2 regions of the Streptomyces sp. NPDC028907 genome follow, and region 1 is predicted to be linked to the other one. Evidence: riboswitches for the same ligand, from Rfam matches in the RefSeq annotation. Region 1 holds a riboswitch; the other holds the start of a gene.
The links. A riboswitch is a leader RNA that binds a small molecule or an ion and turns the genes downstream of it on or off. The one in region 1 is predicted to bind cobalamin.

Region 1 (6,872 bases):
TGCGTTCGGATACGGCGAGCTCGCGGCGCTCGGCGCGACCTGTCTGCTCTCGGTCGCGGTCGCCGTCCTGTGGGCGCTGCCCGCGCCCTGGCTGGGCGCCGAGCGGCGGATCGCGCCGGGCCGGGTCAGCCGGGGCGATCCCGCCGAGGGCGTCGTCGTCCTCACCAACACCGGGGGCCGCACCCGACGGGGCCTGCGTGCCGTCGACCGGTGCGGTGACCGGGACATCCCCGTCGACGTGCCGCCGCTGCGGCCGGGCGCGACCCACGAGCTGCGGTACGCGCTGCCCACGGCCCGTCGCGGCCCCGTCCCGGTGGGCCCGCTGCGGCTGGAACGCACCGACCCGCTCGGGCTCGCCCGCCGTATGCGCCCGTACGGTGCCGAGGACACGCTGCTCGTACGGCCCCGGATCTGCCCGCTGCCCGTGCTGCCGTCGGGGCGGGCGCACCATGTGGAGGGACCGGCCTCCGACGCGGCCGACGACGGCTCGCTGACCTTCCACGCACTGCGCGAGTACGTGCTCGGCGACGATCTGCGCCGGGTCCACTGGCGGTCGACAGCCCGCACCGGCACGCTGATGGTCCGCCAGATGGTCGACGTATCGCTCCCGCACACCACGCTCGTGCTCGACGGCCGTCGTCGTGCCCATGTCTCGGAGGACGACTTCGAACTGGCCGTGGACTGCGCGGCCTCCGTCGCGTACGCGGCCGCCCGCTCCCACTTTCCCGTGCACCTGGTCGGCGAGGCGGGGCCGCTGCTGGACACCGACGGCTCGGGCGACGACGGCGAGGCGCTGCTGGACGCGCTGGCCGTGGTGCGCCGCTCGGACCTGACGTCCATGGCCGCCGCATTCGAAGGCCGCCTGGGCAACGGCCAGGGGAACAACGGCACGCTGGTCGTCGTCACCGGCACGGGCGACACCCGGGGGCTCGGCGCCGTCGACGGGGTACGGGGCCGCTTCGACCGGGTGACGGTGGTGCGCGCCGGCGCCGACGCGCGGAGCACGCGCGACGGATCCGGGTCCGGCCCTGGCTCGGACGTACCGCAGTTGCGCGTCGCCTCGCTGGACGAACTGCTCGCCGGATGGCGCCGGGAGGCCGTGCGATGAGTGCCACGGCCCCGGTGGCCGTCCCGTCGCTCCAGGGCGACATACCCGAACGGACCGGCGGTCTCGCCAAAGGACCTGAGCCGGAGCCGGACCGGGCGCTACGGCTGTGGTCGCTGCTGCCCGTGGCCGCGCTGTCCACCGCCTCGGGGTACGGGTTCGCCCGGGCGTTCCCGCCGTCCCAGCTGCTTCCGGTGCTGGCGGTGGCCGTGCTGGCCCCGGTCGTTCTGTCCGCGGTGCTGTCGGGCCTGCTGCGCCGTCGCCCCACCCGCGAGGGACGCGCGAGCCGCCCCACCCTGCCGCTGTGGCCGTCCGCGCTGCTGACCGTCGTCGCCTGGGCCGTCGTCGTCAGCGCGACGCTCTTCCACGAGGTGAGCGACGGTCTGCCCGGCGCGGCCGCACTGCGCGCCGCGTGGTCCGCGCTGCTCGACGCACCCCACGCGCTGCTCTCCACCATCCTGCCCGCGCCCGGCGACCCGGAGTTGCTGGTGCTGCCGCACGCCGTCGTCTGGGCGGCCACCGCCGTCGCCGCGGAACTCGCCCTGCGGACCCGCGCCCCGCTGCTCCCCGCCCTCCCCGCGGTCCTCGCCTTCGGTTTCCCGCTGGTGCTCGGCGCGGACGGCCCGGGCTCGTCGTACCCGGCGGCGGGCGCGCTGGCCGGTGCCGCCGCGCTGCTGGTGCTGGTGCGTTCACGGGTCCGGCTTCCGCTGCGGGCCATGGCGCTCCGGCTGCCGGCCGTGGCCGCGCTCGGCGGTGTCGCGGCGCTGCTGGGCCCGCACCTTCCCGGTCTCGGCTCCCCGTACGACCTCCGGGAGACGGTCACCCCGCCTACCGAACGGCCGCAGTCCGTCAGCCCGTTGGACCAGGTCGCGGCCTGGCTGCGCAACGGCGACGAGGAGGTATTCACCGTACGGACCTCGGGTGCTGCCCCCGGCAACTACCGGCTGGCGGTCCTCGACCGGTACGACGGGACGACGTGGACCAGCAGCGCCGGGCTGACCCGTACCGGTGGCCGGGTCCCGGAGGAGAAGGGCACCGACCCGGACGCGGCAGGGCGGACCAGGACACTCGAACAGCGTGTCACCGTACAGTCGTTGCCCGGCATCTGGCTGCCCGCCGCCGACCGGCCCTCGTCCGTGACCACGCCCGAGGGCACCTCCCTGTCCGTCGACCCGAACAGCGGGATGCTCTCCACGGGGACGGCCGTGCCGAGCGGTTTCACCTACACCGCGACCTCCCGCCTCCCCGAGTACGACGCCGACCGGCTGCGGTACGCGGCCGCCGCGCACGACCCGGCCCGGGTGAACCTTCCGGCCGTGGACGCGGCCGGGCAACCGATCCCTTCCGTACGGTCCTTCAGGACCATCGCCGAACGGGTCACCCGGGGGGCCACCCACCCCTACCAGCGGGCCGTACGCCTGGCCGAGTGGCTGCGCGCGACCTACCGGCTCGACCAGGGGGCGCTGCCCGGGCACACCTACCGGAGCCTGGAGTTCTTCCTGGCGGACGGCGGGCGCGGCACGTCCGAGCAGTTCGCCGCCTCGTTCGCGGTCCTGGCGCGCACCCTGGGCCTGCCCACCCGGGTGGCCGTGGGCTTCCGCCCGGGTACGCGGACCGGTTCGGGCACCTGGCAGGTACGGGGACGGGACGTGCTGGCCTGGCCGGAGGTGAGGTTCGCCGGGGTCGGCTGGGTGCCGTTCCAGCCGACGCCCGGCGAGGCCGCGCAGGGCGGCTCGGGCGCCGCGTCGGCGGCGGAGCCCGAGGATCGTCAGCAGGCGGACCGGGAGAGCACCAAGCCGACGCCGCCGTCGACGCCCCCGCGCACCCCCGTCGAGGCGGCCCCCGCCGCCGGGGGTGCCTCCGGCGCCGGTATGCCGCCGCTGTGGCTCACCGTCCCGCTCACGCTGCTCCTGCTCGCCACGGCCTACGTGCTGTACGCGCTGTGGCTGCCGTACAAGCGGCGCAGCAGACGGCGCAACGGGCCGGACGCACGGCACCGGGTCCTCGGGGCCTGGCAGCAGATCGAGGACCGCCTCACGGAGATCGGCCTCCCCGCCACGGGAGCGCACACGGCGCAGGAGATCGCCGCGTTCGGTGCGCGGCAGGTGGGCGGCACCGTGGGCCGGCGGCTGCCGGACCTGGCCACCCTGGTCAACGAGGTCGAGTACGCGGGCCGCAGACCCGACAGCGCGGCCGCCGAAGCCGCGTGGGCGGACTGCGACGCGCTCGAGAAGACCGTCCGGCACCGCGTCCCGCACCGCACCCGTCTGTTCCGGCTCCTGCGCTCCGCGGCTCCTCGCCGAAGGCGCGAGGGCGCGGGCCGGCCTCCCGAGCGGTGACCGGCATCGGCTAGCGCCGGTCCGGCCGATCCTGGTTGACCGCTGCCAGCAGGTGTGCGACCAGCGGGTTCGGGTCGCCCTCGCGCCAGGCGACGGCCACGCGCGTGCGGGCGTCGCCGGGCTCGATCCTGCGGAAGGCGACGCCTTTGAGGCGGATACGGCGGATGCTCGCCGGTGCCAGGGAGACGCCGAGGCCGGTCTCCACCAGGGCGCACACGGTCTGCCACTCCACGGCGTGCTGGGCGGTCCGCGGCGTGAAGCCGGCTTCGGCGCACAGGCCGGTGATCCGGTCGTACAGCCGCGGGCCGACCGCACGCGGCAGCAGTACGAAGGGCGAGTCCGCCAACTGCGCGACCCGTACGGTCCGTTGTGCGGCCAGCGGATGGGCGGACGGCAGCACGGCCACGAACGGCTCGCTGAGTACGGTTCTGAAGCCGAGCTCCGGCTGGTCGGCGGGGGGCTCGCGCAGGAGGCCGACGTCGATGGTCCCGTCGTGCAGGGCGGCGATCTGCGGCGCGGTGGTCATCTCGTGGATGTCCAGGAGTACGCCGGGGAACCGGCCCCGGAAGGTGCGCAGCAGGCCGGGCAGCACGGTCAGGGCGAGGGAGGCGGCGAAGCCGAGGCGCAGGCTGCCGGCCCGGCCGCTGCCGACGGCACGGGCCGCGGCCAGGCCGTCCGTGAGGTCGGTGAGGGCGCGCCGGGCGGCGGGCAGCAGTTCGCGGCCCGCCGGGGTGAGCGTGACGCGTCCTGGTGCTCGGTGGAACAGGGCGTGGCCGACCTTGTCCTCCAGGCGTCGGATCTGCTGGCTCAGCGGTGGCTGGGCGATGCCCAGGCGGGCGGCGGCGTGGCCGAAGTGGAGTTCCTCGGCGAGTACGACGAAGGCGTGCAGCTGTGGCAGGGGCAGTTCCGGTCGGTCCATACGCCTAGGGATATCAGGCCATGCCTCCTGCCGTATTAGACGTATCAGCGCTGGTCGACTTAGCGTGCGGCGCATGACAGAGCGACGTGCGATCCTCAGCGGCTCGACCTTCGAGGAGCAGATCGGCTATGCCCGTGCCGTGGTCGACGGCGACTGGGTGCATGTGTCCGGGACGACCGGGTTCGACTACAGCACGATGACGATCTCCGACGACGTGGGGGAGCAGGCGGAGCAGTGCCTGCGCAATATCGAGGCGGCGCTGGCCGAGGCGGGGTGCACCTTCGCCGATGTGGTGCGGGTGCGGTACCTGCTGCCCGACCGCGAGGACTTCGAGCCCTGCTGGCCGGTCCTGCGCCGCCGCTTCGGTGATGTCCGGCCGGCCGCCACGATGCTCATGTGCGGTCTCGCCGACCCTCGTATGAAGATCGAGATAGAGGTGTACGCGCGTCGGCCCCTCGCGTAGCGCCCCTTTCGCGCCCCCTGGGCGCGCTTGTCAGCCACCCTGTCCGGGCACTACTGTCACCACGCCTTGGTGAACGGGAAACCCGGTGTGATGCCGGTGCGGCCCTCGCCACTGTGAATCGGGAAGTCCGGCTCCAGCCCTCACGGGCAGCCACTGGGTCCTTCGGGACCCGGGAAGGCGGAGCACGGGCGGTGGTACCCGTAAGCCAGGAGACCGACCAAGGCGCGTCAACCATCCACGAGGTGCTGGAGAGGGTCTGCTGAGCCATGCACATAGCCGAGGGTTTCCTGCCTCCGGCGCACGCGGTCGCCTGGGGCGTCGCGTCCGCGCCCTTCGTCGTCCACGGCGTCCGTTCACTCACCCGTGAGGTCAAGGAGCACCCGGAGAGCACGCTGCTCCTCGGCGCCTCCGGAGCCTTCACGTTCGTCCTGTCCGCGCTGAAGCTGCCCTCGGTGACCGGCAGTTGCTCGCATCCCACGGGCACCGGTCTGGGTGCCATCCTGTTCCGGCCGCCGATCATGGCGGTACTGGGCACCATCACCTTGCTCTTCCAGGCGCTGCTGCTCGCGCACGGCGGTCTGACGACGCTCGGCGCCAACGTCTTCTCGATGGCGATCGTCGGCCCCTGGGCCGGGTACGCGATCTACAGGCTGCTGCGGCGCTACGACGTGCCGCTCATGGTCGCCGTGTTCTTCGGCGCCTTCCTAGCCGACCTGTCCACCTACTGCGTGACCAGCGTCCAGCTGGCCCTCGCCTTCCCCGACCCGAGCAGCGGATTCCTGGGCGCGCTCGGCAAGTTCGGCTCCATCTTCGCCGTCACCCAGATCCCCCTCGCGGTGAGCGAGGGACTGCTCACGGTGCTCGTGATGCGGCTGCTGGTGCAGTCCAGCAAGGGCGAACTGACCCGGCTGGGCGTGCTCCTGGCGAAGAAGCAGTCCCGGACCGAGACCGAGGCGGTGGCCCGATGAGCAGGAACACGAAGATCAACATTCTGCTGCTGGTCGTCGTGGCCGCCCTCGCGGTGCTGCCGCTGGCCCTCGGCCTGGGCGACCACAAGGAGGAGCCGTTCGCGGGCGCCGACGGTGAGGCGGAGTCGGCGATCACCGAGATCGAGCCGGACTACGAGCCGTGGTTCTCGCCGCTCTACGAGCCGCCGTCCGGCGAGATCGAGTCGGCCCTGTTCTCCCTCCAGGCGGCCCTCGGGGCCGGCGTCCTCGCCTACTACTTCGGTCTGCGCCGGGGACGGCGGCAGGGCGAGGAGCGGGCGCTGGAGCGGGCCGGCGGCGCGGAGAGCACGGCCGGCGCGACCGCCGCCGAGGAGTCCCCGGCCGAGAGGTCCTGACCCCTCGTGCTGCCGATCGACGCGGCGGCGCACAGCAGTCGCTGGCGCCGCCGTCACCCCGTGGACAAGGCCGTGCTCGGGCTCGGCCTCACCGTGCTCGCGATCTCCTTGCCGCCCTGGCCGGGCGCCGCGCTGGTCCTGGTCACCGCACTCGCGGTACTGCTGGGTCCGGCGGGCGTGCCCGCGCGGCGGCTGTGGCGGGCCTACCGTGTGCCGCTCGGCTTCTGTGTGACCGGCGCGCTCACCCTGCTCGTCCAGGTCGGCGGGCCGGACGGCTTCGTGTCCCTGGCCGGCGAGGGCCCGCTGCGTGCCGGGGAGTTGCTGCTGCGCACCTCGGCCGCCTCGCTGGGCGTGCTGCTGTTCGCCTTCACCACGCCGATGTCCGACCTGCTGCCCCGCCTGGTGAAGGCCGGGGTGCCCGCGCCCGTCGTCGACGTCGCCCTGGTGACGTACCGGATGAGCTTCCTGCTCCTGGACTCCGTGCGCCGTATCCGGGAGGCCCAGGCCGCGCGGCTCGGGCACACCGGCAGGGCCGCGGAGTGGCGGTCCCTGGCCGGGCTCGGGGCCACCGCCTTCGTGCGGGCCTTCGACCGGGCCGCCCGGCTCCAGGCCGGGCTCGCCGGGCGCGGCTACGACGGCACACTGCGCGTCCTGGTGCCCGAGGCCCGGGTCTCCGTCCGCTTCACGGCCGCGAGTTGCGGGCT
Region 2 (6,872 bases), on a different contig from region 1:
GGGTCTTGAGAACCCGACGCCCGAGCAGCTCTCCGCCGTCCGCGTCATCGAGCACACCTGGCACTCGGCCCTGATCACCTGGCTGTCGGGCCGGGCCTCGATCGCCCAGGTGAAGATCGACATCGAGACGGTGTGCCGGCTGATCGACCTGACGGCCCCGGAAGGGCACAGGTAAAACCTACGAGACGGGTTCCCTTCGCCGGTATTGTCCGGATCAGGTTCTGGGGGTCGCCTTCCGGCCCTGCTGCTGCCTTCCGGCCTCTCAGCCCGGACCGTCGACGTCGGCACCGGCGGAAACCGTCTGCTTCCTGCCAGAGTCGGCTACTCCGGTTCGGACTCCCTCACTCGTCCCGTAGGCCACTACCAGGATATAACCCCTGGGGCAATATAGAACACCCCAAAGGGGACATTTTTTACAGCCGGGCGCAGTCCTGCTCCGCCCTACTCCTCCGGTGGGAACACCGGCTCCCCGCTACCCAGCACCGTGATCACGATCGCTTCGACGGGGCAGCTCTCCGCCGCCGCCAGGATCTTCTCGTTGGCGTCCGTCTCCGGGTCGGCCGGGTGGGACTGGCGGGCGGGGTCGAGGTGGAAGCCGGCGGGGGCGTGGTGGACGCACTGGGCCGAGCCGATGCACACCGACCGGTCGACCTCGACGTGCCAGCGGTCGCCCATCCCCTACGCCTCCCAGCCCGCCGGAAGGTGGATCATCTTGTGCTCCAGGTACTCGCCGAAGCCTTCGGGGCCGAACTCCCGCCCCAGGCCCGAGTTCTTGTAGCCGCCGAACGGACCCAGCATGTCCAGGCTGAAGGTGTTCACCGAGTAGGTGCCGGTGCGGACCTGGCGCGCGACCTCGATACCGTGCCCGGTGTCGGCCGCCCAGACGCTGCCGCTCAGGCCGTAGTCGGAGTCGTTCGCGATCTTCACGGCCTCGGACTCGTCGCCGTAGGGCAGCAGGCAGATGACGGGGCCGAAAATCTCCTCCCGCGCGATCCGCATGGAGTTGTCGACGTCCCCGAAGAGGGTCGGTTCGACGTACCAGCCCTTCTCCAGCCCGGCCGGACGCCCGCCGCCGGTGAGGATCTTGGCGCCCTCCTCCTGGCCGATCCGGATGTAGTCGAGGTTCCTGCGCTGCTGGCGCCGTGCCACCAGCGGGCCCACCTGGGTCGCCGGGTCCAGCGGGTCGCCGACCACCAGCGCGCCGGCCGCAGCGGCGAAGGCTTCGGCGAACTCGTCGTAGCGGGAGCGCGGGAGCAGGATCCGGGTCTGGGCCACGCAGGCCTGGCCGTTGTTCATCCAGGCCGCCGGGACGACTCCGGCGACGGTCGTCTCGACGTCCGCGTCCGGCAGGACGACGGCCGCCGACTTGCCGCCCAACTCCAGTGTCACGCGGGTGAGATTGCGGGCCGCGACCTCCATGACGCGCTTGCCGGCCGCGACGGAACCGGTGAAGGAGACCTTGTCGACGGACGGGTGCCCGACCAGGTACTCGCTCACCTCACGGTCGGCCGGGAGGATGGACAGGACCCCCTCCGGCAGCCCGGCGTCCTTGGCGATCTCGGCGAGGAGATAGGCGTCGAGGGGCGATTCCGGAGACGGCTTCAGCACCACCGTGCAGCCGGTGAGCAGCGCGGGCGCGAGCTTGGCGGCGGCGACGAACTGCGGGACGTTCCAGGGGACGACGGCGGCCACGACGCCGACCGGCTCGCGGCGGACGAGGATCTTGCCGAGGACGCCGTCGCGCTGCTCCTCGTACGTGAAGTTCCGCGCGACCGTGATCGCCGCGTCCCACACCATCATCGCGCCGAGGGCCTGCGCGAGGACGCTCCAGGAGTACGGGGAGCCGTTCTCGCAGGAGATCACGCGGGCGATCTCCTCGTGCCGTACGGCGATTCCGTCCTTGATGCGGGTGACGACCTCGATCCGCTCGTCGAGGCTCATCCGCGGCCAGGGGCCCTCGTCGAACGCCTTGCGCGCCACCGCGACCGCCCGATCGACGTCGGCGGGCGAGGCGTGCGGGACGCGTCCGATGACCTCTTCCGTGTGCGGCGAGACGACCTCGATGACGTCCTTGCCCAGGGGGTCGGTCAACTCCCCGCCGATGATCAGCTGTCCGTGTTCCACGAGCTCGGTCATGGCCGACGCCTCCTGCGGAGCTGGAGCGGATTCCTTGGTTTCTGACGCTGTTTCAGGAACTGATACCAGTTCCACCCCGAGGAGTCCACGGACCGCACACACCTCACGCCTACGCTGACCGGGTCGGGGACGGGGAAGGATTTGGCGATGGCAGCGAGCAGACGTCACTGGGCGGCGTTCGCCTCGGCCATGGCGGTGGCCGTCAGCGGGGCCGTGTGGATGGGGTCGTCCTGGGACGACGTGACGCGCGGCAACGGGGTTTCCGTGCATCGGGAGACGAAGAGCCCGGAGGAGATCAGGAAGTACTGGACCCCCGAGCGGATCAGACGGGCCGAGCCGGCGGAGATGCCGGCCTGGAACCCCTGTGAGCACTTCCCTTCCTCGCTCGCGCCGCGCTGTTGGTAGATGACTCGGGCTCCCATCGAAACCCGTTCTAGTTATAGTGACCGGGAGTCCTTCACGGCCGGAACATGTCGCGGCGATCGGGGAGCCCATGGCGCAGGTGACGCAGGTGCACGACCACGGCGGCGGCGTGAAGTCCATCGAGGTCCCCATCCCGGACAACCCGCTCGGCCACACCCTCGTGTACGTCGTCGACACCGACCGCGGCCCGGTCCTCGTCGACACCGGCTGGGACGACCCGGCCTCCTGGGACACCCTCGCCGAGGGCCTCGCGGCCTGCGGCACCGCGCCCGGTGAGATCCACGGCGTGGTGATCACCCATCATCACCCCGACCACCACGGCCTGTCGGGCCGGGTGCGTGAGGCCTCCGGCGCGTGGATCGCGATGCACGCGGCGGACGCGGCGATCGTACGGCGCACCCGCGCGACCCGGCCGGGGCGCTGGTTCTCCTACATGGCGGCCAAGCTCACCGCGGCCGGCGCCCCCGAGGCCCACGTGGCCCCGTTGCGCACCGCCCACCGCCCGAGCACCCTCCCCGGCCTCTCCCCCGCCGCCCCCGACCGCGAGATCGTCCCCGGCGAACTCCTCGACCTCCCCGGCCGCCGCCTGCGCGCGATCTGGACGCCGGGCCACACCCCCGGCCACGTCTGCCTGCACCTGGAGGAGGAACACCCGGCCCGACTCCCCGGTCACGGCCGCCTGTTCTCCGGCGACCACCTCCTCCCCGAGATCACCCCGCACATCGGCCTGTACGAGGACCCCGACGACACGACCGTCACCGACCCCCTCGGCGACTACCTCGCCTCCCTCGAACGCGTCGCCCGCCTCGCCCCCGCCGAGGTCCTCCCGGCCCACCAGCACACGTTCGCCGACGCACCGGCCCGCGTACGGGAGTTGCTGGCCCATCACGAGTCCCGCCTCACCGACCTCCAGGCCCTCCTCGCCGAACCCCTCACCCCCTGGCAGCTCGCGGAACGCATGGAGTGGAACCGGCCCTGGGCCCAAATCCCCTACGGCTCCCGGAACATCGCCATCGCGGAGGCCGAGGCGCATCTGCGCCGACTGGTGAAGCTGGGGCACGCGGAGGCGGTGCCGGGGAGCGAGCCGGTGACGTACGTCGCCGTTTAATACAGCCCATGGAGTACTCGCCCATGGAGCACCTTCTCGCCGAGCGTGCCTGCGCACGCGTAGTCATCGACTTCGTCCACCGCCTCGACCTCGGCGAACCGTCCTTGGTCGCCGAGCTGTTCACCGAGGACGGCACCTGGGAGTGGCCGGCGGGCGAGCGGCTCGTCTCGGGGCGGGACGCGTTGCGGGCGTACTTCGGCTCGCGCCCCGCCGACCGCCTCTCGCGCCGCGTCATGTCCAACATCCTGGTCACGGTGACCTCGTCCGACACCGCGACGGCGACCTCGTACTTCACGACGTACCGCGTCGACGGCCACGAGGGCGGACTCCTCCCGCCGGGACCGCCGGTCCAGGTGGGCCACTACGCCGACACCTTCCACAGATCGCCGGACGGCACCTGGCTCCTGTCCGCTCGGGTCCTCCACCTGGCCTTCGGCGGGCCGACCCCGCGCCCGCCTACGCCATGAACGACCGGACCAACTCCTCCGCCGCACCCAGCACTTCGATCTCCCGCTCCGTCATCGTCGGGTTGGCGGCCCGTCGCCGTCGGGCCTCCGTGAGGCCGTCTTCGGTGAGGTCGGACGGGTCGGTGAGGAGGCCCGCGAGAGTCGCGCGGACGGGGGCGGAGGGGTAGTGGTCGTCGGCCAGGGCCACTTGGGCGAGGATCAGGGCCGACATGCCCCAGTCCAGGCCCGGCTCGCCCTCCTCCGCGTTGGCCCAGTCGATGACGTAGGGGCCGTCGGGCGTGAGCATCACGTTCTCCGGGTGGAGGTCCAGGTGGACGACCCGGCCGGGGACGGTGTGCAGCTGTCGCAGGAGGCGGGCCAGGGTCCGCCCCGCCTCGCGGGCATCTATCCGGCCCGCGAAGAAGGCCTCCAGCATCGTCGGACCGTAGAGCCGTTCCATGACCAGCTCGGAGCGGGTGCAGTCGGCGAGCCGGACGCGGGGCACCGGAAAGCCGTGCGCGCGCAGGCGCTCCATCAGGGCCGCCTCGGCGCGCCCGTCGGCGTAGCCCTCCCGGTCGTGGCGCACCACCCACGCCGCGTCGATCTCGTACACGTCGGAGGCGCGCCCCGAACCGAGCAGCCGCCGTCCCGCTCTCCCCGCACCCTCGGTGATCCCCATGCGGCCGAACCTACCGCCGCTCACCGCCTCCCCTCAGCCGCTTCCCTACGGGCCGGTAGAGTGGCCGCGTCGCCATCACACCCGTACAGGGGGAAGCCGGTGCAAATCCGGCGCTGACCCGCAACCGTGAACCGGTCGTAGCAGGCCGGTGAGCCGGATCGCCCGTACGGATTCGTGACCGGCTCACGTGCCCCGGCAGCCCGCCGGAGCACGGCACCGTCGAGGTATACGGAGCCGAGCCGCCCGGGGGTCTCCCCTGTGCTGCCCGGCCCCTTGAGGGAAGGGCATCCGCCGATCATGTACGTCCGCCGCAGCGCCGCGGTCCTGGCCGCCGTCACCGTGATCGGCACGGTCACGCCCGCCTTCGCCGCCGACCCGTCTCCGTCGCCCTCCGTCGCCCTCCCGTCCGGGCTGTACGGCACCACGGACCCCACGTACGACGGCGTGTGGCGCCAGTCGCTCGCGCTGCTCGCCCAGGACACGATGGACGTGCAGCCGGCGGCGAAGGCCGTGGACTGGCTCACCGGGCAGCAGTGCGCCGACGGCGGGTTCGCGCCGTTCCGTGCCGACGTCTCGAAGGCCTGCGACGCGAAGACGCCGGTCGACACCAACAACACGGCCGCCGCCGTCCAGGCCCTCGCCGCGCTCGGCGGCCACGACACGGCGGCCGGCAAGGCGGTGGACTGGCTGAAGTCCGTGCAGAACGAGGACGGCGGCTGGGGGTACATGCCGGGCGGCGCAAGTGACGCGAACTCGACGTCCGTCGTGGTCGGTGCGCTCGCCGCCGTCGGCGAGAAGCCCGCGGACGTGCGCAAGGCGGGCAAGTCGCCGTACGACGCCCTGTTGAAGCTGTCCCTGCCGTGCGGCGACGAGGACGCGGGGGCGTTCGCGTTCCAGCCCGACAAGAAGGGCTCGCTGGCGGCCAACGCCGACGCGACCGCCGCGGGCGTGGTGGGCGTCCTCGGCCAAGGGCTCGTGGCGACCGCGGGCAAGGCACCCGCGAGCACCCGGAAGTGCCTGGGCGGCAAGACCCCGACGCCCGCCGACGCGGCCCTCAACGGTGCCGTCCACCTCGCCCGCGACCTGAGCGGGACCGGCTACCTGAAGTCCGTGCTGCCCGGCGCCAAGGACCAGCCGGACTACGGCAACACCGCCGACGCAGTGGTGGCGCTCTCCGCCGCCGGACTGACCCAGCGGGGCCGGGAGATCCTGGTCTGGCTTGAGGGGCACTACGCCGCCTGGGCCGAGCAGAGCGGTCCCGCCGCCTACGCCCAGCTGATCTTCGCCGCGCACGCCACCGGCACCGATCCGCGCGACTTCGGCGACACGGACCTCGTCAAGCAGCTCAACGCGACGGGTCCGGCGCCGCGGTCGGCGCCGAACGCGACGGTCACGGCGTCGGCGAAGCCCTCCGAGGAGGAGAAGGAGGACGACGGCGACAGCCCGTTCGGCGTCTGGTGGTACGTCGGCATCTTCCTGGTCGTCGGCATCGGCATCGGCTTCCTGCTCAGCGGCCGCAACAAGGGCAAGTGACGTGACCGTGATCCGCCGCGCTCTCCCGCTCGTCCTGGCCGTGCTGGTCGTCCTGACCGGCGCGGTCCAGGCGCAGGCGACCGGCTACCGCTACTGGTCCTTCTGGCACCGCGACGGCGAACGGTGGACGTACGCGACCCAGGGCCCGTCCCTCGCCCGCCCCTCCGACGGTGACGTCCAGGGCTTCCGCTTCGCCGTCAGCGAGGACTCGGACGACGCCGCCCGGCCGAGGGGCGCCGCCGAGTTCGCCGTGATCTGCGCGCGCACGCCCCCGCGGGACGGCACGAAGCGGGTGGCTCTGGTCATCGACTTCGGTACGGCGGCGGACGCCCCGTCGGGCGAGGCCCCGCCGGCTCGCCGGACCGCGTGCGCGCGGGTGTCCCCGGACGCGACCACGGCAGAGGCCCTGGCCTCGGTGGCCAAGCCGCTGCGGTACGACACGAACGCGTTGTTGTGCGCGATCTCGGGGTATCCGGCGAAGGGGTGCGGGGAGCAGGTGGCCGGGGGTGAGTCGTCGTCGGCCGCCGAGCGGAACAAGGAGACCTCG

Region 2: linked by a shared signal. The riboswitch ahead of ACZ4UU_RS03510 (prenyltransferase/squalene oxidase repeat-containing protein) and the one ahead of ACZ4UU_RS16750 (energy-coupling factor ABC transporter permease) in region 1 are both predicted to bind cobalamin.

Annotation. Positions count from the first base shown of each region.
Region 1 covers NZ_JBVHVE010000005.1:168,122-174,993, reverse strand. The annotation lists gene ACZ4UU_RS16770 (DUF58 domain-containing protein) at 1-1,108, shown strand, start outside; gene ACZ4UU_RS16765 (transglutaminase TgpA family protein) at 1,105-3,444, shown strand; gene ACZ4UU_RS16760 (LysR family transcriptional regulator) at 3,455-4,363, opposite strand; gene ACZ4UU_RS16755 (RidA family protein) at 4,437-4,826, shown strand; cobalamin riboswitch at 4,877-5,062, shown strand; gene ACZ4UU_RS16750 (energy-coupling factor ABC transporter permease) at 5,093-5,794, shown strand; gene ACZ4UU_RS16745 (energy-coupling factor ABC transporter substrate-binding protein) at 5,791-6,168, shown strand; gene cbiQ (cobalt ECF transporter T component CbiQ) at 6,175-6,872, shown strand, end outside.
Region 2 covers NZ_JBVHVE010000001.1:785,928-792,799, forward strand. The annotation lists gene ACZ4UU_RS03475 (TetR family transcriptional regulator) at 1-175, shown strand, start outside; gene ACZ4UU_RS03480 (ferredoxin) at 442-675, opposite strand; gene ACZ4UU_RS03485 (aldehyde dehydrogenase) at 679-2,136, opposite strand; gene ACZ4UU_RS03490 (hypothetical protein) at 2,301-2,558, opposite strand; gene ACZ4UU_RS03495 (MBL fold metallo-hydrolase) at 2,639-3,667, shown strand; gene ACZ4UU_RS03500 (nuclear transport factor 2 family protein) at 3,691-4,134, shown strand; gene ACZ4UU_RS03505 (phosphotransferase) at 4,124-4,792, opposite strand; cobalamin riboswitch at 4,825-4,972, shown strand; gene ACZ4UU_RS03510 (prenyltransferase/squalene oxidase repeat-containing protein) at 5,090-6,325, shown strand; gene ACZ4UU_RS03515 (SCO2322 family protein) at 6,333-6,872, shown strand, end outside.